DNA from 2 places in the Halomonas kalidii genome. Region 2 is predicted to be linked to the other one. Evidence: predicted binding sites of a transcription regulator. Region 2 holds the regulator's gene; the other holds the start of a gene.
The links. The regulator PhoB, encoded in region 2, activates phosphate uptake and scavenging genes when phosphate is short. The targets are predictions, from matches to a motif close to TGTCATANNNNTGTCANA.
Positions count from the first base shown of each region.

Region 1: a site for PhoB is predicted at 5,352-5,369, ahead of QLQ85_RS16545 (CYTH domain-containing protein). Genes of this name have one in related genera too.

Region 1 covers NZ_JASCQN010000050.1:147,374-158,886, reverse strand. The annotation lists gene QLQ85_RS16565 (sensor histidine kinase) at 1-932, opposite strand, end outside; gene argA (amino-acid N-acetyltransferase) at 1,814-3,127, opposite strand; gene QLQ85_RS16555 (inorganic phosphate transporter) at 3,250-4,515, opposite strand; gene QLQ85_RS16550 (TIGR00153 family protein) at 4,614-5,294, opposite strand; gene QLQ85_RS16545 (CYTH domain-containing protein) at 5,400-6,266, shown strand; gene QLQ85_RS16540 (ion transporter) at 6,341-7,222, shown strand; gene QLQ85_RS16535 (5'-nucleotidase, lipoprotein e(P4) family) at 7,280-8,077, opposite strand; gene QLQ85_RS16530 (L-threonylcarbamoyladenylate synthase) at 8,333-8,956, opposite strand; gene QLQ85_RS16525 (PHP domain-containing protein) at 9,012-9,920, opposite strand; gene QLQ85_RS16520 (YciI family protein) at 10,043-10,342, shown strand; gene mnmC (bifunctional tRNA (5-methylaminomethyl-2-thiouridine)(34)-methyltransferase MnmD/FAD-dependent 5-carboxymethylaminomethyl-2-thiouridine(34) oxidoreductase MnmC) at 10,483-11,513, shown strand, end outside.
Region 2 covers NZ_JASCQN010000054.1:192,839-204,351, reverse strand. The annotation lists gene QLQ85_RS21470 (NAD(P)-dependent oxidoreductase) at 1-48, shown strand, start outside; gene preA (NAD-dependent dihydropyrimidine dehydrogenase subunit PreA) at 45-1,361, shown strand; gene QLQ85_RS21460 (TetR/AcrR family transcriptional regulator) at 1,545-2,117, opposite strand; gene phoR (phosphate regulon sensor histidine kinase PhoR) at 2,318-3,655, opposite strand; gene phoB (phosphate regulon transcriptional regulator PhoB) at 3,657-4,346, opposite strand; gene ubiA (4-hydroxybenzoate octaprenyltransferase) at 4,434-5,330, opposite strand; gene QLQ85_RS21440 (chorismate--pyruvate lyase family protein) at 5,368-5,934, opposite strand; gene QLQ85_RS21435 (FAD-dependent oxidoreductase) at 6,044-7,204, shown strand; gene QLQ85_RS21430 (HU family DNA-binding protein) at 7,433-7,708, shown strand; gene QLQ85_RS21425 (hypothetical protein) at 7,786-8,142, shown strand; gene yccS (YccS family putative transporter) at 8,254-10,422, shown strand; gene recG (ATP-dependent DNA helicase RecG) at 10,438-11,513, opposite strand, start outside.

The DNA.
Region 1 (11,513 bases), on a different contig from region 2:
AGCTGCTCGATCAACCGCTGCAGCTCGCCGCCGCTGGCGTCGATCAGCTCGAGGATCTCGCGCTGGTGCGGAGAAAGCTCGCCGGCCACCCCGTCGGCAAGCAGCGCCGAGCCCTCGCGCACGCTGGCCAGCGGGGTCTTGAGTTCGTGGGACATGTGGCGCAGGAACTGCTGTTTCTCGGCCTCGAGCTCATCGAGGCGCGACGAGAGCCAGTCGAGCCGCTCGTCGAGCCGAACCAGCTCGGCCGGGCCCTGGATGGGCCGCACGGCATGGGACTGGTGGCCGCTGCCGATGCTCAGCACCCGGCGCTCGAGCTGTCGCACCGGGCGGATGATCAGCCAGGTGAACAGCAGCATCAGCACCAGGCTGGCCGAGACCAGCGCGGCGGTCTGTAGCCACAGCTGGGTCTGCACGGCCTCGGCACGCTCGCGGATCGCATCGATGCGGATATCGATCTGGCGGTTGGTGGCGCGCCGCACCGCCTCGGTATGCTGGGCGAAGGGCAGGAAGTCGGTGAGCCGCTCCTCGAACTCCTCCAGGGGCAGCTCGGGCAACTGGGCGAGTTCCACCAACTGCTCCTCGAGCGCCGCCACGTCGGGGTCATCGGGCAGCAGCTGGCGCTGCTGGGCAAGCAGTTCGCGGTACTCCTCGATGCGCTCGGCGTAGATCTCCAACAGGCTCTCCTGCTCGACCACCGCGTACTGGCGAGCGCCACGCTCCATCTCCAGGGCCAGGGCGCTGAGCGAGCGCGCCCGACGGGTCTCCTCCACCGCCTGGCGGGCGCTGACATCGGCCAGTCGCGACAGTTCCGACAGGGCCGGTCCAGCCTGGAGCATCAGCACGGCCAGGGGCAACATGACGACGAGGAAAGCCAGCAGAACGAGCTGCAACAGGGAGCGAGGGCGCCAGCGACGCGAGACTCGGGTGGTCATGACCAGAGCTCTTTGCAGAATGATGAGAGACATTGCCATCGTATACGCCCAAAGAGTACCAGAGTTCCGCTGGACAGCGTTCCACTTGCCGCTATGCAACCACCAAAAAGAGCCAAAAAAAGGGCCGGCAGAGCCGGCCCAAGTACGCAGGGAACTGAAGGGTCTGGAAAACGCGCCTCTCGACTGCCTGGTCAGGTCGGTCGGCCCGCTTTCCATGGGCCAAAGGCCCCGAAGCCATGTGAAGACCGTTGATTACCAGGGCCCGTCTTCACATGCGGATGGCGAACCATCGCGTGGCGCACCGCCCTGCTTCGTTCCTGGCACCACCGCCTCGGCCTGCGCCGAAGGCGATGCTGCGCGATTCGATCCCCCCGGAAGGGGGGATGAGGCGTCCTTGCCTGGGCGTCCTTGCCCTTCTGGTACACTTCCGTGCCTGTCGGCGGTACCCGTCTCATCGCAACCTAAAGTCACACATCGCTTGGAGCAGACGCTGATCGCTTCCGGGGCCGGACGCACAGGGCAGTGTTTGACCGGACTCCCTTGGCGATCGAAAGCGGCTCGAGCCGTAATGAACCGCTTCCGTTGCTCACCCATACCATTGCCAATCTCGTGCCATAAAACCGGCATCACCACTAATTTCAACAAGTTATTTCGATGGTGGAGTTGGCATACCGCCTGCCGGGGGAGGGTTTGAGGCCGACTGGCGGATTCTCGGCGGCCTTTCGTCTCCATATGGCGACGCCAATCTGGAGAGAGAAAAAAATAACTGCTGAATCAGTAACTTGAAGCGTAGCCCGATGGCGACACCCACGCAAGCCACGACGCTGCGAGGCGACAGCGCTTCGCCCCGCCTGGATCGCGAGGGGACGGCAGGGCGCCGCTCAGGCGAGCGGCTTGACCAGGATCTTCGACTTGCGGGCGTGGTTGTAGGTGTCGCGCTTGAGCGGCGGCAGGGCGTCGATGTCGGCCAGGCGGAAGCCGTGCTCGAAGAACCAGTGCGTGGTATGGGTGGTCAGCGCGAACAGCGCCGTGAGCCCGAGGCGCCGCGCGCGGCGCTCGATCTCGGCCAGCAGCAGTTCGCCCCGGGCCCCGCCGCGGTAGTCGTCGTGCACCGCCACGCAGGCCAGCTCGGCCATCTCGGCGTCGCTGAAGGTGTGCAGGGCCGCACAGCCGATGACCATGCCGTCGCGCTCGATCACCAGGTAGTCGTCGATCTCGTGCTCGAGCCGCTCGCGGGAGCGCGGCACCAGCATGCCGCGGTGCTCCAGCGGCTCGAGCAGCTCGAGCAGGCCGCCGATGTCGCCGAGTTCCGCCGGGCGCAGCTGCTCGTAGCGGTGCTGGGTGATCATGGTGCCCACCCCGTCGCGGGTGAACAGCTCGCCGAGCAGGGCGTTGTGGTCGTGCCAGGAGATCAGGTGGGTGCGGGCCACGCCATGCCGGGCGGCGGCACAGGCCGCGCCCAGGTGGCGGGCCAGCTCGCTGCCGGGGTCGGCCTGGCGCAGCAGCGGTTCGGCATCGGCCGGGGTCAGTTGACGCTGCAACTGGCCGCTGTGGTCGTACAGGCCGCTGGCCTCGCCGAGCAGGATCAACTTGTCGGCACCGAGCGCCATGGCGGCGTGCTGGGCCACCTCGGAGGCGTCGAGATCGAACACCTCGCCGGTGCTGGAGAAGCCCAGCGGCGGCAGCACCACCAGTGAGCGCTTCTCCAGCAGCCCCTCGATCGCCGCGGCCCTCACCCGCCGCACCTCGCCGCTGTGGTGGAAGTCGATGCCCTCGCGCACCCCCAGCGGCTTGGCCATCACCAGGTTGCCCGAGACCGCGGTCAGCTCGACCCCGTGCAGCGGGGTATTGGGCAGCCCCAGCGAGAGTCGCGCCTCCAGCCACAGGCGCTGCTCGGCGGCGGTGCGCTCGACGCACGCCATGATCGTCGGGTCGGCGACCCAGCGCCCCCGGTGGTGCTTGGGCGCGATGCCGGCCGCCTCGAGGGCCAGCTCGACCTGGGGGCGGATGCCGAATACCACCACCAGCCGCACGCCCAGGGTATGAAGTAGCGCCAGGTCCTGGATCAGCTGCTCGCTTCGCCCGCGCGCCATGGCCTCGCCCTCGATCAGGATGACGAAGGTTCGGCCCCGGTGAGCGTTGATATAGGGCGAGGAATTGCGGAACCAGTCGACGAAGGGGAAGCGAGTATCCAAGGCCGCACTCCGGCAGCAGATGAGAGAAAGACGATGCGAGTCTCGACTATATCAGAGCCGACAAAACGGCGGCACCACTGCCGTGGTACCGCCGCTCGATCGCGTTCGAGGCGGCTCGGCTGCTAGCCGAAGATGCCCTTGAACATGAAGAAGAACAGAATCGCCAGGCCGGCGCCGGCCGGCAGGGTGATCAGCCACGACATGATGATGGTGCCGATCACGCGCAGGTTCAGCGCCGACATGCCGCGGGCCAGGCCCACGCCGAGCACCGCCCCCACCAGGGTGTGGGTGGTGGAGATCGGCAGGCCGGTGCCCGAGGCGAGCACCACGGTGGTGGCGGCGGCCAGGGTGGCGGCGAAGCCGCGGCTCGGGGTCAGCTCGGTGATGCCGGTACCCACGGTGGCGATCACCTTGTGGCCATAGGTGACCAGGCCGACGACGATGCCGATGCCGCCCAGCAGCAGCACCCACCAGGGCACCACGGCGGAACCACCCACGGCGCCGCCGCGATGCACCACATCGACTACCGCCGCCAGCGGCCCCACGGCGTTGGCCACGTCGTTGGAGCCGTGGGCGAAGGCCATGGCACAGGCGGTGAAGATCATCAGCACGCCGAACACCCGCTCGACATTGCCGTAGCCGAAGTTGTCGTCGGCGCGACGTTCGTAGACGACCCGCCGCTCCATCAGCACGCCGATGCCCATGATCACCAGGCCGATCGGAATCGACAGCAAGAAGCTCAGGCCGAAGCCCAGGTCGAGCCCCACGTGCTTGAGGCCCTTGTTCAGGGTGACCATGGCGACGATGAAGCCGACCAGGAAGACGTAGAGCGGCAGATAGCGCTTGGCCGAGGCGAAGGGGTCGCGGGCCTCGAAGATCAGGTGCTGAACCGACTTGAACAGCAGATAGGCGATGGTGCCGGCCAGCAGCGGCGAGACCACCCAGCTGGAGGCGATCTGGCCGACCTTGCCCCAGGCCACCGCTTCCATGCCCAGGCCCACGGCGGCAAAGCCGACGATGGCACCGACGATGGAGTGGGTAGTGGAGACCGGCCAGCCCCGGGCCGAGGCGATCAGCAGCCAGATGGCCGCCGCCAGCAGTGAGGCCAGCATGCCGTAGACCAGCAGTTGGGGGTCGTTCGCGAGCAGGGTCGGATCGATGATGCCCTTGCGGACGGTATCGGTGACCTCGCCGCCGGCCAGGTAGGCGCCGAGGAACTCGAAGATCACGGCGATGATGATCGCCTGCTTGATGGTGATCGCCCGGGACCCCACCGAGGTGCCCATGGCGTTGGCGACGTCGTTGGCGCCCACGCCCCAGGCCATGAAGAAGCCGAAGGCACAGGCCAGGATGATGAAGATTTCGCCGTGCTGCGCGATGATCGACATAGGGGAAGTCGTCCTATGTGGCTGTCAGGGAGTAGCGGATTGGCGTGATGGCGGACGCGCCGCGCACCCTGTCATGCGGTGCCGCGACGGATCGCATCCTAGCGAGCCGTGAGGATCTGCAGGCGACTGCCGACGCGTTCGGCACGGTCGGAGAGTTCGCCGACCCAGTCGATGATCTTGTAGAGGAAGATCACGTCCACCGGGGGCAGCTGGCTCTCGAGCTCGAACAGCTGGCGGCGAATGGCCACCTGCTGGCTATCGGCCTGCTGCTCGAGCACGTGCAGCTCGCGGATCAGCTTCTGCATCACGTCGGAGACGTTGCGACCGAAGCCGGACTCGAGCAGGTCCTTGAGCTCCTCCAGGGCATGGCGCGCCTGGGCCACGCAGGCCACGGCGGTCTGCATGTAGTCGCGCATCGGCTGGACGAGGGGCTCCGGCACCTGCATGCGGCGGCCGAGCATGATGCCGGTGATGTCGCGTACCTTGTTGGCGATCTTGTCCTGGACGCTGATCAGGTCGAGGATGTCGGTGCGCGATACCGGCAGGAACATGGTGTTGGGAAGGTTGAGGCGCAGCTCGGTCTTGAGCTCGTCGGCCTCGTGTTCGAGCCGGGTGACGGTCTCGCGGTGTGTCTCGGCGGCCTCCCAGTCACCGACGAGGGCGGCTTCGAAGAACGGCAGCAACTGATCCGCGCATTCGTTGGCCTTGACGATATGGGCCAGCAGCGGCTGGAATGGCGAGCGGCCGAACATCGCGGAGAAAGGATTGGGTGTGACCATGGGCATCCATGTGCGCTGAAGAATTGGCGGCGACAGTATAGTGACCGCCTCCGCTCCCGTCATGAAAATATCACCTGAAGTTAACGCAAGCGAGGCGGCAATGTCATGAGCCACGAGATCGAACTCAAGCTGGCCCTGGGCCCGGAAGGTCCGGCGGCACTGCGCGGCCACCCGCTGCTCGACGGCCTCGTGCCACGACTTACCACCCTCGGCAACACCTACTTCGACACCCCCGAGGGAGCCCTGGAAACCGCCCGCATGGCGCTGCGCCTGCGCCGGGCCGATGGCCGGCTGCTGCAGACCCTCAAGACCCGCGGCCAGGGCGGCGGCGGGCTCTCGCGCCGCGGCGAGTGGGAGTGGGAAGTGCCGGGGCCGGGGCTCGATCTCGCCGGGCTCGCCGCCCTGCCGCCCATGGCCGCCCACGGCGACGCGCTGCTGGCCCGGCTGGTGCCACGCTTTGCCACCGACTTCCGCCGTGAAGCCTGGCGACTCGACTTCGGCGAGGCGCGCATCGAGGTGGCCCTCGACCTGGGCGAGATTCGTGCCGCCGGCCGTACGGTGGCGATCCGCGAACTGGAACTCGAACTCGAGGCCGGTGAGCCGGATGCCCTGTGGGACCTGGCCGAGGCACTCGCCGAGTCGGTGCCGCTGCGCCCGGCGGACACCAGCAAGGCCGCCCGGGGCGGCGCCCTGCTGGCCGGCACCTGGCCCCTGCCCGAAGGCGGCAACGCCGGGGCCTGGCTGCATCGTGCCGTGGTGGCGCTGGATGCCTTCGTCGATACCGGCGATCCCCGGTGGCGTGAGCAGGCCCGCGAAGCCTTCCTGCACCTGGTCGACTCGGCGGGCAGCCCTCATGCCACCGCCCGCGAACTGGCCCGGGGGCTCGACGATCCCGCCTGGCCGACGCCGGCCTTCGGCCGCGCCGCACTGCGCCTGGCCCGCCGCCTGCCCGCGGGCAGGCAGGCGCCATGATGGTTGCATGAGATGGGCGGTTCGTGTGATGAGGGAGGTTCGTCAATGAGCAGGTCGGCAGCCAGGAGAGCGCCATGACCCTAGACTTCAAACCCGGTGGCGCAGGGCTGCGTACCCGCATCTTCCAGATCATCTTCGAGTCGGACACGCCCCTGGCCAAGGGCTTCGATATCGCCCTGATCGGCGTGATCCTGACCAGCGTGCTGGTGGTGATGCTCGAGAGCATCCAGAGCCTGCGCGCCGACTACGGCGACCTGTTCTACTGGCTGGAGTGGGGCTTCACCCTCGCCTTCACCATCGAGCTCGCCGTGCGCCTCTACTGCCTCGACAAGCCCCTGCGCTACCTGCGCAGCTTCTACGGTGTCGTCGATGTCATCGCCATCCTGCCCACCTGGCTGGTGCTGATCGTTCCCGGCGCCCAGTCGCTGGTGGTCGTGCGCCTGCTGCGCGTGCTGCGCATCTTCCGCGTGCTGCGGCTGATGCAGTTCGTCGGCGAGGGGCGCCTGTTGCTGGGGGCCCTCAAGCGCAGCGTCCACCAGATCTTCCTGTTCCTGTTCACCGTCTTCATGCTGGTGACCATCTTCGCGGCCCTGGTCTACCTGATCGAACCGGCCGAGGCCGGCTTCACCAGCATCCCCACGGCCATCTACTGGGCCATCGTCACCCTGACCACGGTGGGCTACGGCGACATCGTCCCGGTCACCCCCATCGGCCAGGCGATCTCGGTGGTCGTCATGCTGATCGGCTACTCGATCATCGCCGTGCCCACCGGGGTGTTCTCGGCGGAGGTGATCCGTTCGATCCGCGCCGACCGTTACTCCGACGAGGCCTGCCCCGGCTGCGGCCACGACCGCCACGAGAAGCGCGCGAAATACTGCCTGCGGTGCGGCACCTGGCTCGACGAGGATACGCCGGACCCCAGGAACGACGACGCGCCCTCCACCGACGAGGCGTAGGGCGCGTCCTGGGTGGGTCCCGGCCCACCGGCCTCCCCGGCCGGTGAACCGCGAGACTCAGTCGGTCTCTAGGGGCGCCTCCCACTGCTCCAGGGGGGCATCGCTCCAGGTGCCGTAGGTGGCATTGGGGAAGACGATCCAGTCACGGCCGAAGCGCTCGGCATGCTCCTCGGCCCGCGCGTGCTGGTCCGCCAGGGGCACCTTGCTGACGAACTCCTCGGAGAAGTCGTGCAGGGTATCGCCCAGCAGCATGACCAGGGTGTGGTTCTCCTCCACGAGGTCCCGGCGCTCCTGCTTGGGCGGCCCCAGCAGCAGCACGGTGTCGTCGGAGACCTGCGGCAGCCCCAGCTCGTTCAGGGTCGCCAGGGTCGCCGCCTTGTTCTCCTGGTAGCGGTCGGAGACATAGTAGATCGCCACGCCCTGCGCGTCGGCGAACTCGAGAAACTCCATGGCCCCGGGGATCACGCCCGGAGCGCCTTCGCGCTCCCAGTGCCGCCAGGTATCCCAGCTGGTGTAGTCGTGGCACCGCTGCATGTCCCGCGCCAGCAGCGCACTGTTGTCCAGCACGGTTTCGTCCAGGTCGGTGATGATCGCCAGGTCGGCGTCTTCCCCATGCCGGTCGATCTGCTGCTCGAGACGCAGGGTGGCCAAGGCAAAGCCCTGGCGCTGCAGGGCGGCGACTTCGGCCGACTGCTGCTGGTAGCGCAGCCCCATGGTGTAGGCGGCCTGCTCGCAGAGGGCCGGCGCGGCGGCGTCCCGGGTACTCTCGTCGGCGCCGGCGGAGGCGGCAACGGACAGGGTGGTCAGGGCGATCAAGGTGGTAGTCGCGACGTTGTTCTTGGGGAAACGGCTCATCAGGGACTCCTTGCGGTGTGTCGAGGCGGGCCGGCTGCCAGCCACGGGCGGCTCCTTCGCCTCGCTCGATTGGCTCGTGGCCTGGAAGCCACGAGCATCACCCTAGGCGATATTGATTGACCGTTCAATTAAAAACCATGACCGACCTGCCCCATGACGCCCCTCTCTTCCCCGAGATCGATGCCCCCGAATGCGAAGCGCCCGGCGGGTGGCCGGGCGCTGGGAGCAGACGAATCGGCGGACAGCCGCCGCGGATCACTCGCGGAAGGGTTCGACGTCGCCTCGCCCCTCGCGGATGATCTTCGGCGGCAGGTCACGCAGGTCGATGACGCTGGTCGCCTCCAGGTGGCAGGCACCGCCGTCGATGATCAGGTCGAGATGGGCACCGAAGCGCTCGCGGATCTCCTCCGGGTCGGTCATCGGCAGCGCCTCGCCCACCGGGATCAGGGTCACGCTCATCAGCGGCTCCCCCAGGGCACCGAGCAGCGCCCGGGTGATGCTGTGGTCCGGCACCCGCATGCCGATGGAGCGGCGCTTGGGGTGCAGCAGCAGCCGCGGCACCTCGGTGGTGGCGTTGAGGATGAAGGTATAGGGTCCCGGGGTGTGGGCCTTGAGCAGCCGGAAGACGGCGTTGTCCACCTTGGCGTAGGTGCCGATCTCGGAGAGGTCCGAGCAGATCAGGGTGAAGTTGTGCTTGTCGTCCAGCGAGCGCAGCCACTTGATCTTCTCGATGGCCTTCTTGTCACCCAGGTGGCAGCCCACGGCGTAGCCCGAATCGGTGGGATAGGCCACGACGCCACCATCGCGAATGATCTGGATCGCCTGGTCGATCAGGCGCTTCTGGGGATTCTCTGGATGGATCTGGAAGAACTGGCTCATGCGAGCTCCCTGTTCGATGGCCGATGGATATTGTCACTATAACGTTGCCCACCGTTCACGCCGCCACCCCATCGACGAGACCGGCCAGGCGCGGGTGGGCCCATACCGGCGGAGTGGCGGTACGCGGGACCGGGCTCATGCTGCCCGGGGCCAGGTGGCCGCCGGGGAAGTGGAAGTCGCTGCCCACCGAGGCGTAGAGGCCACGTTCCTGCAGTTGTCGTGCCAGGTCACGGGTGGCGTCGGGGTTCTGGAAACCGCTGACCAGTTCGGCGGCCTGCCCCCCGGCGGCACGGAAGGCGTCGAGCAGCAGCCCCCGCTTGCGCCGGGTCAGGCCGTGGCGCATCGGATGCGCCAGCACCGCCACGCCACCGGCATCGAGGACCCAGCCCACGGCCTCGGCGAGCTCCGGCCAGTGCGTCTTGACGTCGCCGGCCTTGCCATTGCCGAGATGCTTCCTGAAGGCCGTGGCCACGTCGGGCACCAGCCCCGCCGCCACCAGGGCCCGCGCGAAGTCGGGCCGGCCCAGGGGGCGCGGCGAGCCGGCCTGCTCCCGGGCCCGCAACAGGGCGTTCTCGAGCCCCAGCTTCTCCAGGCGCCGGGCGATCAGCTCGGCCCTCGCCTCGCGCGCCACGGCCTGGGCCGCGAGCCCCGCGACCAGGGTGCCCCGGGGCCCCTCCGGCAGCAGGCCCACCACATGGATATTGATGCCGGCCCAGCGGGTGGAGAGCTCGGTACCGGGCAGCAGCCGGATGCCTTCGCGCGCGGCGGCGGCGCCGGCCTCGTCGATACCGGCCATGGTGTCATGGTCGGTGAGCGCCATATGGGTCAGGCCCCGGGCCTTGCATAGCGCCACCACCTCGGCGGGCGGCAGGGCGCCGTCGGACGCGGTGGAGTGCATGTGCAGGTCGATGGGAAGCGGAGTGCTCTCGCCCTCGAAACGGGCGGGAAGTGCGTTCATTGGCATGACGCCGGCAGGTGACTTTGTCAGAATATGCGTCCATGGTGCTCGCCCGGCCGACCCTGGTCAATGGCGGGCCTTGCCGGACTCTCGCGGCCCGTGCCGCCTAACCCGAGGAAGCGACTGCGATGCTCTATGCGATCATCAGCGAAGACGTGAAGAACAGCCTGGAGCGGCGCCTGGCCGCCCGCCCCGATCACCTGGCCCGGCTCGAGAAGCTGCGCGACGAGGGCCGCCTGGTGATGGCCGGGCCGCATCCGGCCATCGACAGCGAGGACCCGGGCGAGGCGGGCTTCTCCGGCAGCCTGGTGGTCGCCGAGTTCGACAGCCTCCCGGACGCCCAGGCCTGGGCCGATGCCGACCCCTACATTATCGCCGGGGCCTACGCCAGGGTGACGGTCAAGCCGTTCAAGAAAGTACTTCCCTGACTTATCCACCGACGGTTTTTCACAGTTGCTGTGGATAACACTGTTGAAACGCCGCGGACGCCTTGCGACAGCCCAGTCACGATGGCGCTACGGCACCGATGATCAAATTCTGACCAGCCGCCGCCCACCGGAGTCATGCCTTGACCGCCGCCCCTGATGGCCTGCCCCCGCTGGCGGGCCTGGAGACCGCCCGCCTCGACTGGCGCCGGGACGAGACCGGCGAGTCCGCACCGCACTCGACCGCCTTCGACGACGTCTACTTCTCCCGCCACGATGGCCGGGCCGAGACCGAGCATGTCTTCATCGCCGGCAACGACCTGCCGCGACGGTTCGCCGAGTGGCAGGCGCCGCGCCCCTTCGTGGTCGGCGAAACCGGCTTCGGCACCGGGCTCAACATGCTCTGTGCCTGGGCCTGCTTCGACGCCCACGCCCCCGCAGGCGCCAGGCTGCACCTGGTCTCCACCGAGAAGTTTCCGCTCGCCAGGGAGGATCTCGCCCGGGCGCTGGCCGCCTGGCCCGACCTGGCCGAGCGCGCCGCGCGGCTGATCGCCCAGTGGCCCGAGCCGGTGGCCGGGGTGCACCGGCTGTGGCTCGACGCGCGGGTGACCCTCGACCTGCACTTCGGCGACACCACCGAGCGGCTGGCGCTGCTCGACGGCCGGGTCGACGCCTGGTTCCTCGACGGCTTCGCCCCGGCGAAGAACCCCGAGATGTGGCGGCCCGAGCTGTTCGTCGCCATGGCGGCGCGCTCGCGGCCCGGGGCGACCCTGGCCACCTTCACCTGTGCCGGCGTGGTCAAGCGCGGCCTCGCGGCCGCCGGCTTCGCCTGGCGCAAGGTGCCGGGCTTCGGGCGCAAGCGCGAGATGCTCGCCGGCGAGATCCTCGAGCCCCCGGTGGACGCGCGCCGGCGGCGCGCCCCCTGGTTCGTGCCGCCTGCCCCCGCACCGGCGCGGCATGTCGCCGTCGTCGGCGCCGGTATCGCCGGCGCCAGCGTGGCGCATGCCCTGGCGCGGCGAGGAATCGCCGTGACCCTGCTCGACCGGGAAGGCCCCGGGGCCGGCGGCTCCGGCAACCGCCAGGGGGCGCTCTACGTCAAGCTGGCGGTGGCGACCAACCCGCAGAGCCGGGTCTATCTCGCCGGGCTGCTGCACAGCCGGCGCTGGCTCGAGGC
Region 2 (11,513 bases):
GCCCACGCCATCCACCAGGATCTCTTGGCCAAGCAGGAGGCCGCATGACGACTCTTCCCCAAGGGCCCGACACCGGGCTCGTCAATGGCGTCGATCTGTCCATCGACTTCGCCGGTATCAAGGCCCCCAACCCCTTCTGGCTGGCCTCGGCCCCCCCCACCGACAAGGCCTACAACGTGGTGCGCGCCTATGAGGCCGGCTGGGGCGGCGTGGTGTGGAAGACCCTCGGCGAGGATCCGCCCGCGGTCAACGTCTCGTCGCGCTACTCGGCGCACTTCGGCAGGAACCGCGAGGTGCTCGGTTTCAACAACATCGAGCTGATCACCGACCGTCCGCTGGCGGTCAACCTGCGCGAGATCACTGCGGTCAAGCAGGCGTGGCCGGACCGCGCGCTGATCGTGTCGATCATGGTCCCGTGTGAGGAGGCCGCGTGGCAGCATATCCTGCCGCTGGTGGAGGCCACCGGGGCCGACGGCATCGAGCTCAACCTGGGCTGTCCCCACGGCATGCCCGAGCGTGGCATGGGCGCCGCGGTGGGCCAGAATCCCGACCTGATCGAGCAGGTCGCCCGCTGGTGCAAGCGGTATTACGCCAAGCCGGTGATCGTCAAGCTGACCCCCAACATCACCGACATCCGTGTGGCCGCCCAGGCCGCCCTGCGCGGCGGGGCCGATGCGGTGTCGCTGATCAATACCATCAACTCGATCACCAGTCTCGACCTCGACGCCATGGTCGCCAGGCCCACCGTGGGCGAGCAGAGCACCCACGGCGGCTACTGCGGCAGCGCGGTCAAGCCCATCGCGCTGAACATGGTCGCCGAGATCGCCCGCGATGCCCCCACCCGCGACCTGCCGATCTCGGGCATCGGCGGCATCTCCAGCTGGCGCGATGCCGCGGAGTTCGTGGCGCTCGGTGCCGGCAGCGTGCAGGTGTGCACCGCCGCCATGCTGGACGGCTTCCGCATCGTCGAGGAGATGAAGGACGGGCTGTCGCGCTGGATGGCCGAGAAGGGCTACCGCTCGATCGAGGCGTTCTCCGGCAGGGCGGTGGCCAACACCACCGACTGGAAGCACCTCGACATGAACTTCCGGACCATCGCCCACATCGACCAGGAGTCGTGCATCCAGTGCGGGCGCTGCTACATCGCCTGCGAGGACACCTCGCACCAGTCGATCGCCAAGCGGGTCGACCCCGGCGGTGCACGGCGCTACGAGGTGATCGAGGAGGAGTGCGTGGGCTGCAACCTGTGCCAGATCACCTGCCCGGTGCAGGACTGCATCACCATGCTGCCCCAGGAAACCGGCAAGCCCTACCTGAGCTGGGATCAGGACCCGCGCAATCCCTTCCGCCGGGCCGGCTGACGACACCGGAGCTCGTCGCCCAGCAGCCTGTCGGACTTGACCGATCGTCGCGAGAAATACGGATTTCGAGTCAAGTTTATCGATCTGATGAGGCGAATAGCGAGCTATTTAACGAATCAGATCGAGTGAAATTGGCCGAAAGCCCGGGTTTCGCAGTAGATCAGCGTTAAGTCCGACAGGCTGCTAGGGGGTCAGGCCGATACCGCGCAGTATCACCGAGATCACCGACTGGACCGCCTTCTCGAACTGCATGTCATCGAGGGGGCGGTCGTCGTTGAGCAGGGCGATCTGGTGATCGAAGTCGGCGTAGTGCTGGGTCGAGGCCCAGATCATGTAGAGCAGGTGGGAGGGCTCCACCGGCAGGATCGCGCCCGCCTCGATCCACTCGCGGATCTTGGCTTCCTTGAGCTTGGCCCACTCGTAGAGGTTGTCGCGCAGGTGCTCCTGCAGGATCGGGGCACCCTGCATCACCTCTGCCGCCCACACCTTGGAGCCGTGGGCGCGGTTGCGGGAGTGCATCATCTTGGCGCGGATATAGGTCGAGAGCACGATGCGTGGGTCGTCGTAGAGTTCGAAGCACAGCGCATCCTGCTTCCAGACCTCCAGCAGCTCCAGCAGCACCTCGCGGTAGAGCACTTCCTTGGTGGCGAAGTAGTAGTGCACGTTGGACTTGGGAAGTTCGGCGAGTCTGGCGATGTCGCCCATCGAGGCGCCGGCGTAGCCTCTCTCGGCGAAGACGCGCTCGGCGGCAAGCAAGATTTTCCCCCGATTGTGGCGCCGTATTTCATCCTGTTTTCTTGCCATCTGGGGGTACCTTGCCGCCAGCCCGTGTGTCGCTGGCGTTCCGCTCCGATCGCCTGCCCATGGCACGCCATGGGCCCTTTCGGAAAATCGATAAAAAACAAGCCTATACTCGGATCATACACAAGTAGCCACCACGGCGACAGCGAGGGTGCCTAGGGCGCGGGATCGAGCGAGCCGCGTGGACTGGCCGGGGCGACGGCGGCGGGTGCCGCCAGGCGGGCGGCCGGATAAACGCAGCGGAACAGGGCGCCGTGGCCGGGGCGGGAGTCGATCTCCAGGCGGGCGTCGTGGCGCAACAGCACGTGCTTGACGATGGCCAGGCCCAGGCCGGTGCCGCCGCTGGCGGCGCTGCGCCCCTTGTCGACCCGGTAGAAGCGTTCGGTGAGCCGGGGGAGATGCACCGGGTCGATGCCGTCGCCGTCGTCCTCCACCTCCAGGCAGGCGCCCTGGGGGTGGGGCCTCCAGCGCAGGGTGACCCGGCACCCCTCGGGGGTGTAGCGCACGGCGTTGAAGGCGAGGTTGGAGATGGAGCTGCGGATCTCCTGCTCGCTGCCGATCAGTCGCCGCGTTTCCTCGACCTCCACGGTGATTCGCTGGCGCCCGGCGGAGAGCGCCTCGGCATCGCGGCGTACGCTCTCCAGCAGGGTGTCCATGGCCAGGGGCGCGTGGTCGTCGCCGCCCTGGTCGATCTCCAGCCGCGAGAGCAGCAACAGGTCGTTGACCAGGTTCTGCATGCGCGTGGTCTGCTCCTGCATCCGGGACAGGCCGCGGACCAGGCGCGGAGGGAGGCCCTCGACCAGGTCGTGGTAGGTCTCCAGATAGCCGGTCAGCACGGTCAGGGGCGTTCGCAGCTCATGGGAGACGTTGGCCACGAAATCGCGGCGCATCTCCTCCAGGCGGTGCAGGCGGGTGATGTCGCGGGCCATCAGCAGCCGCTCGTCGTCGCCGTAGAGGGTGATCTGGAACTGCAGGATCAGCCGTTCGTCGATCGGCGAGGGCAGGGTCAACGGCTCGCGGTAATCGCGGGCGTGGAAGTAGTCGACGAAGCGCGGGTCGCGGATCAGGTTGGTGACGTGCTGGCCACGGTCGTGGGCGGCCTCCAGGCCGAGCATCCGTGTGGCGGCACTGTTCCACCACTCCAGATCGCCGTGACGGTCGAGCATCACCACGCTGTCGTGCATCGCCTCGGAGGATTCCTGGATGCGCTTGAGGGTGCTGCGCAGCCGGCTCTGGGTGAGGCGCTGGCCCTTCTGGTAACGGTAGAGGCGGTCGAACAGCTCGCCCCACAGGCCGCTGGCGGCGGGGGGATCGGCATGGGGGTTGTGGGTCAGCCAGGTGCGCAGGGCGTGCAGTTGGCGCAGGTGGTGGAGCAGGCAGAGGGCCAGGCCGGCGGCGAGTCCGAGGCCGGGGGCCGAGAACGTCCAGCCTGCCAGGGCGCCGATGCCGGCGAGCAGGCCCAGGCGCCAGAGTTCACGGCTCCAGGGGCGCACGTCAACCCTTGGCGGAGAAACGGTAGCCGGTGCCGCGCACGGTCTGGATCAGATGCTGGTGGGCGTCGCCCAGTGCCTTGCGCAGGCGGCGGATATGCACGTCCACGGTACGCTCCTCGACATAGACATTGCCGCCCCACACCTGGTCGAGCAGCTGACTGCGAGTGTAGGCGCGCTCCTGATGGGTCATGAAGAACTGCAGCAGGCGGTACTCGGTGGGCCCCATCTCCAGGGCGCGGCCGGCGGAACTGACCCGGTGGCTGACCGGGTCGAGCAGCAGTCCGTCGACCTCCACCGGATCCTCCACGCCCCGCGGCGTGGAGCGACGCAGCACGGCCTTGAGGCGCGCCACCAGCTCCCGCGGCGAGAAGGGCTTGGTGATGTAGTCGTCGGCGCCGGCTTCGAGGCCCTGGATCTTGTTGTCCTCCTCGCCCTTGGCGGTGAGCATGATGATCGGCAACTCGGCGGTGGCCTCCTCGCGCTTGAGGCGCCTGGCGAGCTCGATGCCGCTGGTGCCGGGCATCATCCAGTCGAGCAGCAGCAGGTCGGGCTGGTGGTCGACGACCATGGCGTGGGCGGCCTGGGCGTTGTCGGCCTCGAGCACGCGATAGTCGGCCATCTCCAGTGCCACCGCGATCATCTCGCGGATCGGTGCTTCATCATCGACGATCAGAACGGTCTTGGCGGTCATCCCGGGGCCTCGTGGTCAATGACGGGTCGATGACGATGACAGCATGTCCTTGTGACAATAACGTGACAGTGCCGTGCCGCGCCAGGCTCAGCCGCCCTCCAGCGCCGGCCAGAGGCTGAGCGCGATACCGGCGAACACCACCAGGCCCGACCAGTGGTTGTTGAGGAAGGCCTGGAAGCAGCGCTCGCGATCCCGGTGACGGATCAGGAACTGCTGATGGATGAAGGTCGCCGCCATGGCCGCCAGCCCCACCCAGAAGAAGCCGCCCAGCGCCAGGCGTGAGCCGGCCCAGCCCAGCAACACCAGCGTCAGCCCCTGCAGCAGGCCGATCATCAGCCGGTCGGCGTGGCCGAACAGCACGGCGGTGGACTTGATGCCGATCTTCAGGTCGTCGTCGCGGTCGACCATGGCGTATTCGGTGTCGTAGGCCACGGTCCAGGCCACGTTGGCGAGGAACAGCAGCCAGGCCTCGGCCGGGACCCGTCCCAGCACCGCGCCGAAGGCCATGGGGATCGCCCAGGAGAAGGCGGCGCCCAGGAACAGCTGCGGCAGGTGGGTGTAGCGCTTCATGAAGGGGTAGATGAAGGCCAGCACCACGCCCACCAGAGAGAGCATCACGGTGAACGGGTTGGTGAACCAGACCAGCACGAAGGCGGCGATCACCAGGAGCAGGAACAGCGCCTGGGCCTCGCCCTCGCTGATACGCCCGGTGGCCAGGGGGCGGTGCCTGGTGCGCTTGACGTGGCCGTCGAAGTGGCGGTCGGCATAGTCGTTGACCACACAGCCGGCGGCACGCATCAGGTAGACCCCGGCGACGAAGATCAGCAGCACGTCGCGGCCGGGCACGCCCTCGGCGGCGAACCACAGGGCCCAGAGGGTGGGCCACATCAGCAGCCAGGTGCCGATCGGGCGGTCGAGGCGCGTCAGGTGCAGGAAGTCGGGCACTCGGGCCAGGCCCTTGGGGCGCATCAGGGATCGGTCCATCTCGTCCTCGTGATATCCGGTTTGGCTGCCACGGAGCCTAGCGCGAAGGCAGCCCCAGGTCATCTGCCATGCGCTCGAGAAAGAACTCCTGCACCAGGACCGCGAAGCGGCCGTGGCGGAACACCGAGCGTCGCCCCCAGGGGCCGCTGGCCGCATGGAAGGGCGGCGGTGCGGCGGTGATCTCGATGGGGCTGCGCTCCAGGCCCGGCTGGCGGAACAGCCAGCTGCCCAGCGAACGCTCGCCGAGCCGCTCGAGGCGTTGGCCACGCAACCGGGCCAACGGTGCCACCGAGCGGGCCACCACCCAGGGGTGCCCGTCGAGGCAGAGCGCGACCTCGCGGCACCAGGCAAGGCGGGGGTAGGGAAGGCCCAGTACCCGGGCCTCGTCGTGCCGGGGGCGAATCAGCCGCTGGTCGAGCAGCCGGACCCGGAAGCGCCGCTCGCCGCCGGCGGCGATCAAGCGCGCGGTGAGGGAGTCGCGTGAGGCGACCCACCGCCACCAGTCGGGGCTCATCGCCGGACGGGCCGCCGCCAGGGGCCGCCAGCCGGGAGGGGGGCGGGTCTCGGGCGTCTGGTCGTCGTGCACCGGGTCGCTCCGCGTCACGTTGTCTATCCAGGTCGGCCGGGGGGCGCATAGTGTAACATGTCGTTCCGACACGCTTCCCTGTGGCAGCCCGGCGCAAGCGTCCGGCGGCAATCGTGCAAGGAATTCCATGAGCGCACCCCTCACCATCATCGGCTCCGGCATGGCGGGCTTCGGCCTGCTCCGCCAGTTGCGGGCCCTGGACGCCGAGCGCCCCGTCACCCTGATCACCGCCGACGGTGGCGACGACTACTCGAAGCCGCTGCTCTCCACCGGCTTCGCCAAGCATCTGCCCCCGGAGCGCCTGGCGACTCGCTCGGCGCTGGAAGTGGCCGACCGGCTGGGGGCCGTGGTGCGCACCCATACCCGGGTCGATGCCATCGAGCCACGGGCCCGTACCCTGAGCATCGGCGCCGAGACGCTGGCCTGGAGCGAGCTGGTGCTGGCCACCGGGGCGGCCCCGGCACTGCCCTTCGATATTCCCCAGGCGCTGCACGATCGCATCTTCACCATCAACGACCTGGACGACTACCGGGGCTTTCACGCCGCCTTGACGGCACTCGGCCGCCCGGCACGGGTGGCGATCGTCGGTGTCGGCCTGGTGGGCTGCGAGTTCGCCAACGACCTGATCGCCGGCGGCCATCGGGTGAGCCTCGTGGCGCCGGAGCGTGCTCCCTTGCCACGGCTGTTGCCGGAGCCGCTGGGCCGGGCCCTGGGCGAGGCCTTCGCCGGCGCCGGCATGCGCCTTCGCCTGGGACGCACCCTGGCCGCATTCGAGACGCTGGGCAGCGAGGTCGGGCTGGCACTGGACGACGGTAGCCGGCTCGAGGCCGACCTGGTGCTGGTGGCCACCGGCTTGCGGCCGCGTGCCGCCCTGGCCGAGGCCGCAGGCCTCGAGGTCGGTGTCAAGGGGATCCATACCGACCGCCTGCTCGCCACCTCGGCCCGGGGGATCTTTGCGCTGGGCGACGTGGCCTGCGTCGACGGGATCAACGCGATGTTCGTCCTGCCGCTGCAGGCCGGTGCCAAGGCCCTGGCCAGGACCCTTGCCGGGACCCCCACGCCGGTGGCCTATGGGGCCTGGCCGGTGCTGGTCAAGACGCCGTTGCTGCCGGTGGTGGCGCTGCCGCCCACGCGAGCGCCGGCACGCTGGCGCATCGAGGGCCAAGGCGGCGATCTGGCCGCCTTCGCCGAGGCCGAGGACGGACGTTTGATCGGTTTTGCGTTGACAGGAGCCTGCGTCCGTCGGAAAGTCGAACTGGCGCGGGCGGCCCCGCCGTTGCTAGGCTAGTGTCGTCAACGACGGCGCCTCCGGCGATCTGGCCGGGTCTGCTGCACCGTTGCTGGTAGGTGTCATTCGCATGTCGTCATCCCGTGGGCCCGTCGCCCGTGGCGAAGGCGAGTGTTGCGGGGAGGCCGCATGCGAGTGATGCAGGAGCAGGGTTTCATCGACTCAGATATCAACAACAACACCGGCGAGCGATTTCGTCGGGACTCAAGCCAATACCAGGAGGGCTGTATGCGTAAACCAGAACTCGCTGCGGCGATTGCCGAGCGTGCCGATCTCTCCAAGGACAAGGCGAGCCAGGTGCTCAACGTCATCCTCGACGAGATCACCGGCAGCGTGTCCCAGGGACAGGATGTCTCGTTGATCGGTTTCGGTACTTTCACCGTACGCGAGCGTGCCGCTCGGACCGGCAAGAACCCCCAGACCGGAGCCCCGCTCAAGATTCCGGCCAGCAAGACCGTGGCCTTCAAGCCGGGCAAGGGGCTCAAGGACGCCGTCGCCAAGTAAGGCGGTGCTATACAACGGCCCGCGGAAACGCGGGCCGCAGGCCGATCCCCCTTCACCCCCCGGGCGGCGGAACCGACATGAAGCTGCGACTGATGCTCTGGCTGCTGGGACTGCTGCTCAAGCGCGCCCTGCGCCGCAAGCCCCGCTTCCGCGAACTGCTCACCGAAATGCGAGGCCTCGACTGGGGCATCGCCACCGAGGATCTCTCCGTCGCCCGCTTCTACCGCATGTCGCCCCGCGGGATCCGGGCGGGGGCGGGGCTGCCGGTGGATCTCGATCTCGAGCTGCGTTTCGAGGACGAGGCCACGGCCCTCAGGATCATGAAGAAGCCCACCCAGCAGGCGTTCCTCGACGGCATGATCGCCGGCAAGGTGCGTCTGGTCGGCGACTCCGGCGACCTGCAGAAACTGCAGAAGCTGCTCAGGCATCTCTAGGCGAGGAGCGGACAGCGTACGGCTCGGTCCCCGCGACACGCCGTAGTGGCTTATACTAACGTCTGATTTCTGCGGCGCTCGCCCTCGCGCTGACCGCCACGACCGGAACGTATGCCGTCGACTCCCCTCTCCCAAGCCCTGCGACACCTCTGGACCCTGGAGCCCTTCGCCTACAGCCTGCGAGTGTTCATCGCCCTGGCCGGGGTGATGGTGCTGTGCTGGTGGCGTGGCGACATGGCCAGCCTGATCCCTCTGTTCCTGGGCATCATCGCCAGCGCCCTGGCCGAGACCGACGACAACTGGCAGGACCGGCTGCGGGCGCTGCTGGTAACCCTGGGGTGCTTCACGGTGGCGGCGCTGGCCGTCGAGCTGCTGTTCGACCGGCCCTGGCTCTTCGCCACCGGCCTGGCGCTCTCGACCTTCGCCATGACCATGCTCGGTGCGGTGAACCAGCGCTACGCGACCATCGCCAGTGCGACGCTGATCCTGGCGATCTACACCATGATCGGTCTCGAGCAGCGTGGCGGCGCCGCCCTCGACGAGCTGTGGCACGAGCCGGCGCTGCTGGTGGCGGGGGCCGCCTGGTATGGCGCGATCTCGGTGGTGTGGAGCGCGCTCTTCTCGCGCCAGCCCCTCAAGCAGGCCCTGGCGCAGGTGTTCCGCGAACTCGCCCGCTATCTGGTGCTCAAGTCGGCGCTGTTCGAGCCGCTCCGCGATCTCGACGTGGAGGCCCGCCGCCTGGCGCTGGCGCGACAGAACGGTCGGGTGGTCGAGGCGCTCAATCAGGCCAAGGAGATGCTCTTCCGGCGCCTGCCGGGCCAGCGCGACGGCGGCAAGCTGGACCGTTACCTCCACCTCTACTTCATCGCCCAGGACATCCACGAGCGTGCCAGCTCCACCCACTATCCCTATGTCGACCTGGCCGCGGCCTTCTTCCACCATGACGTGCTGTTCCGCGCCCAGCGCCTGCTCGACCAGCAGGGGCGGGCCTGCAAGGCGCTGAGCCGGGCGCTACTGCTCAATCGCTCCTTCGACCATGCCCAGAGTGGGCGGGCCCTGGAGGATCTCGACGCCTCGGTGGCTCACCTGCGGGCCCAGGGACGCCCCGAGTGGCGTGACCTGCTGCACTCCCTGGAGGCGCTGGTCGCCAACCTGGCGACCCTGGAGCGCGCCCTGGCCGGAGCCCAGCAGCCCGAGCTCGGGGCGGAGGGCGGCGACGACACTCTCTACGATCGCACTCCCCGCGGCGTGAAGGACGTTCGCGAGCGCATTCTCGCCCAGCTGACGCCGGGTTCGCCGGTGTTCCGCCACGCCCTGCGCCTGACCGTGACCCTGGTGACCGGCTACGGCGTCCTGCACCTGATCCATCCCACCCAGGGCTACTGGATCCTGTTGACCAGCGTATTCGTCTGTCGCCCCAGCTTCGGCGCTACCCGGCGCTTCCTGTGGCAGCGCATCCAGGGCACGGTGCTCGGCCTGCTGGCAGGCTGGGCGCTGATCACCCTGTTCCCGGCGCCGCTGGTGCAGGCCGCCATCGCGGTGTTCGCCGGGGTCGCCTTCTTCGCCCTGCGCGGCCGCCACTATACCCTGGCCACGGCATCGATCACCCTGATGGTGTTGTGCTGTTTCAATCAGGTCGGCGACGGCTTCGGGCTGATCTGGCCGCGACTGTTCGACACCCTGCTGGGGGCGGGCATCGCCGGGCTGGCGGTGCTGCTGATCCTGCCCGACTGGCAGGGCCGCCGGCTACACCGCCAGGCGGCGGCAGCCCTGGCCGCCAATCGCGCCTACCTGGGGGCGATCCTCGATCAGTACGACCAGGGCAAGCGCGACGATCTCGGCTATCGGCTGGCACGGCGCAATGCCCACAACGCCGACGCGGAGCTCTCGACGCTGCTCGGCAACGTGCTGCAGGAGCCCGGGCCCTTCCGCAAGGATGCCGACACCGGGCTGCGCTTCCTGCTCCACTCCCATACGCTGCTCAACTACCTCTCCACCCTGGGGGCCCATCGTGGCGAGGGCGAGGGTACGCGCGATGCCCCGATCGGGGAGCTGGCCACGGCGATCGAGGCGTCGCTCGAGCGCCTGGCCCGCGGCCTGGACCGGCGTGAGCCGGTCGCCGGCGAGGACGAGGCGTTCGGGATGCTGACGGCTCGTCTGGAACGGCTGGCCGGTGAGGAGACCCAGGGGGCGCGCCGCTTGCTGCAGACCCAGCTGGCGCTGATCGGTCGTCAGCTGGGCCCGCTGCGCGAGGCGGCGACGCAGCTGGTGGCGAGATAACCGCGCGCCGGGCGTTTACACCTGCCCGTAGCGCCCGGCCTCCTCGCCCAGCCAGCGGCGGATCAGCGGACGGCTCGCTTCGGGGTGGCTGGCGAGCAGTGCCTCGGCCAGTGGCGAGACCCGCTCGAGCAGGTCGGCGTCGCGCTCCAGGTCGGCGATCTTCATCTGGGCGAGCCCCGTCTGGCGGGTGCCCAGCACCTCGCCGGGGCCGCGCAGCGCCAGGTCCTTCTCGGCGATGCGGAAGCCGTCGGTGGTCTCGCGCATCACCGACAGGCGTTCCCGGGAGTGGGCCGACAGCGGGCCGTGGTAGAGCAGCACGCAGAAGCTCTCGGTGGAGCCGCGGCCGACCCGGCCGCGCAGCTGGTGGAGCTGGGAGAGCCCCAGCCGTTCCGGGTTCTCGATGATCATCAGGCTGGCGTTGGGCACGTCGACGCCCACCTCGATCACCGTGGTGGCCACCAGCAGGTCGAGCTCGCCGGCCTTGAAGGCGTCCATCACCTCGGCCTTCTCGCCGGCCTTCATGCGCCCGTGGACCAGGCCGATGGCAAGCTCCGGCAGCGCCTCGGTGAGTTCGTCGCGGGTCGCCTCGGCGGCCTGGCACTGCAGCGCCTCGGACTCCTCGATCAGGGTGCAGACCCAGTAGGCCTGGCGGCCCTCGGCGCAGGCGTGGCGGATACGCGCCACCACCTCGGGACGGCGCTCGTCGGGCACCACCACCGTCTTCACCGGGGTGCGGCCGGGGGGCAGCTCGTCGATCACCGAGACATCCAGGTCGGCATAGGCGCTCATCGCCAGGGTGCGGGGAATGGGGGTGGCGGTCATCACCAGCTGGTGCGGCGTCAGCCCCCCGGCCTCGCCCTTCTCGCGCAGCGCCAGGCGCTGGTGCACGCCGAAACGGTGCTGCTCGTCGACGATGGCCAGCCCCAGGCGCTGGAAGTGGACATCGCCCTGGAACAGGGCATGGGTGCCCACCACCATGCGCGCCCGGCCGTCGAGGATCGCCGCCTTGGTGTCCAGCCGCGCCTTGCCCTTGAGCTTGCCGGCCAGCCAGGCGACCTCGATGCCGAGCGGCTCGAACCAGGCACGAAAGG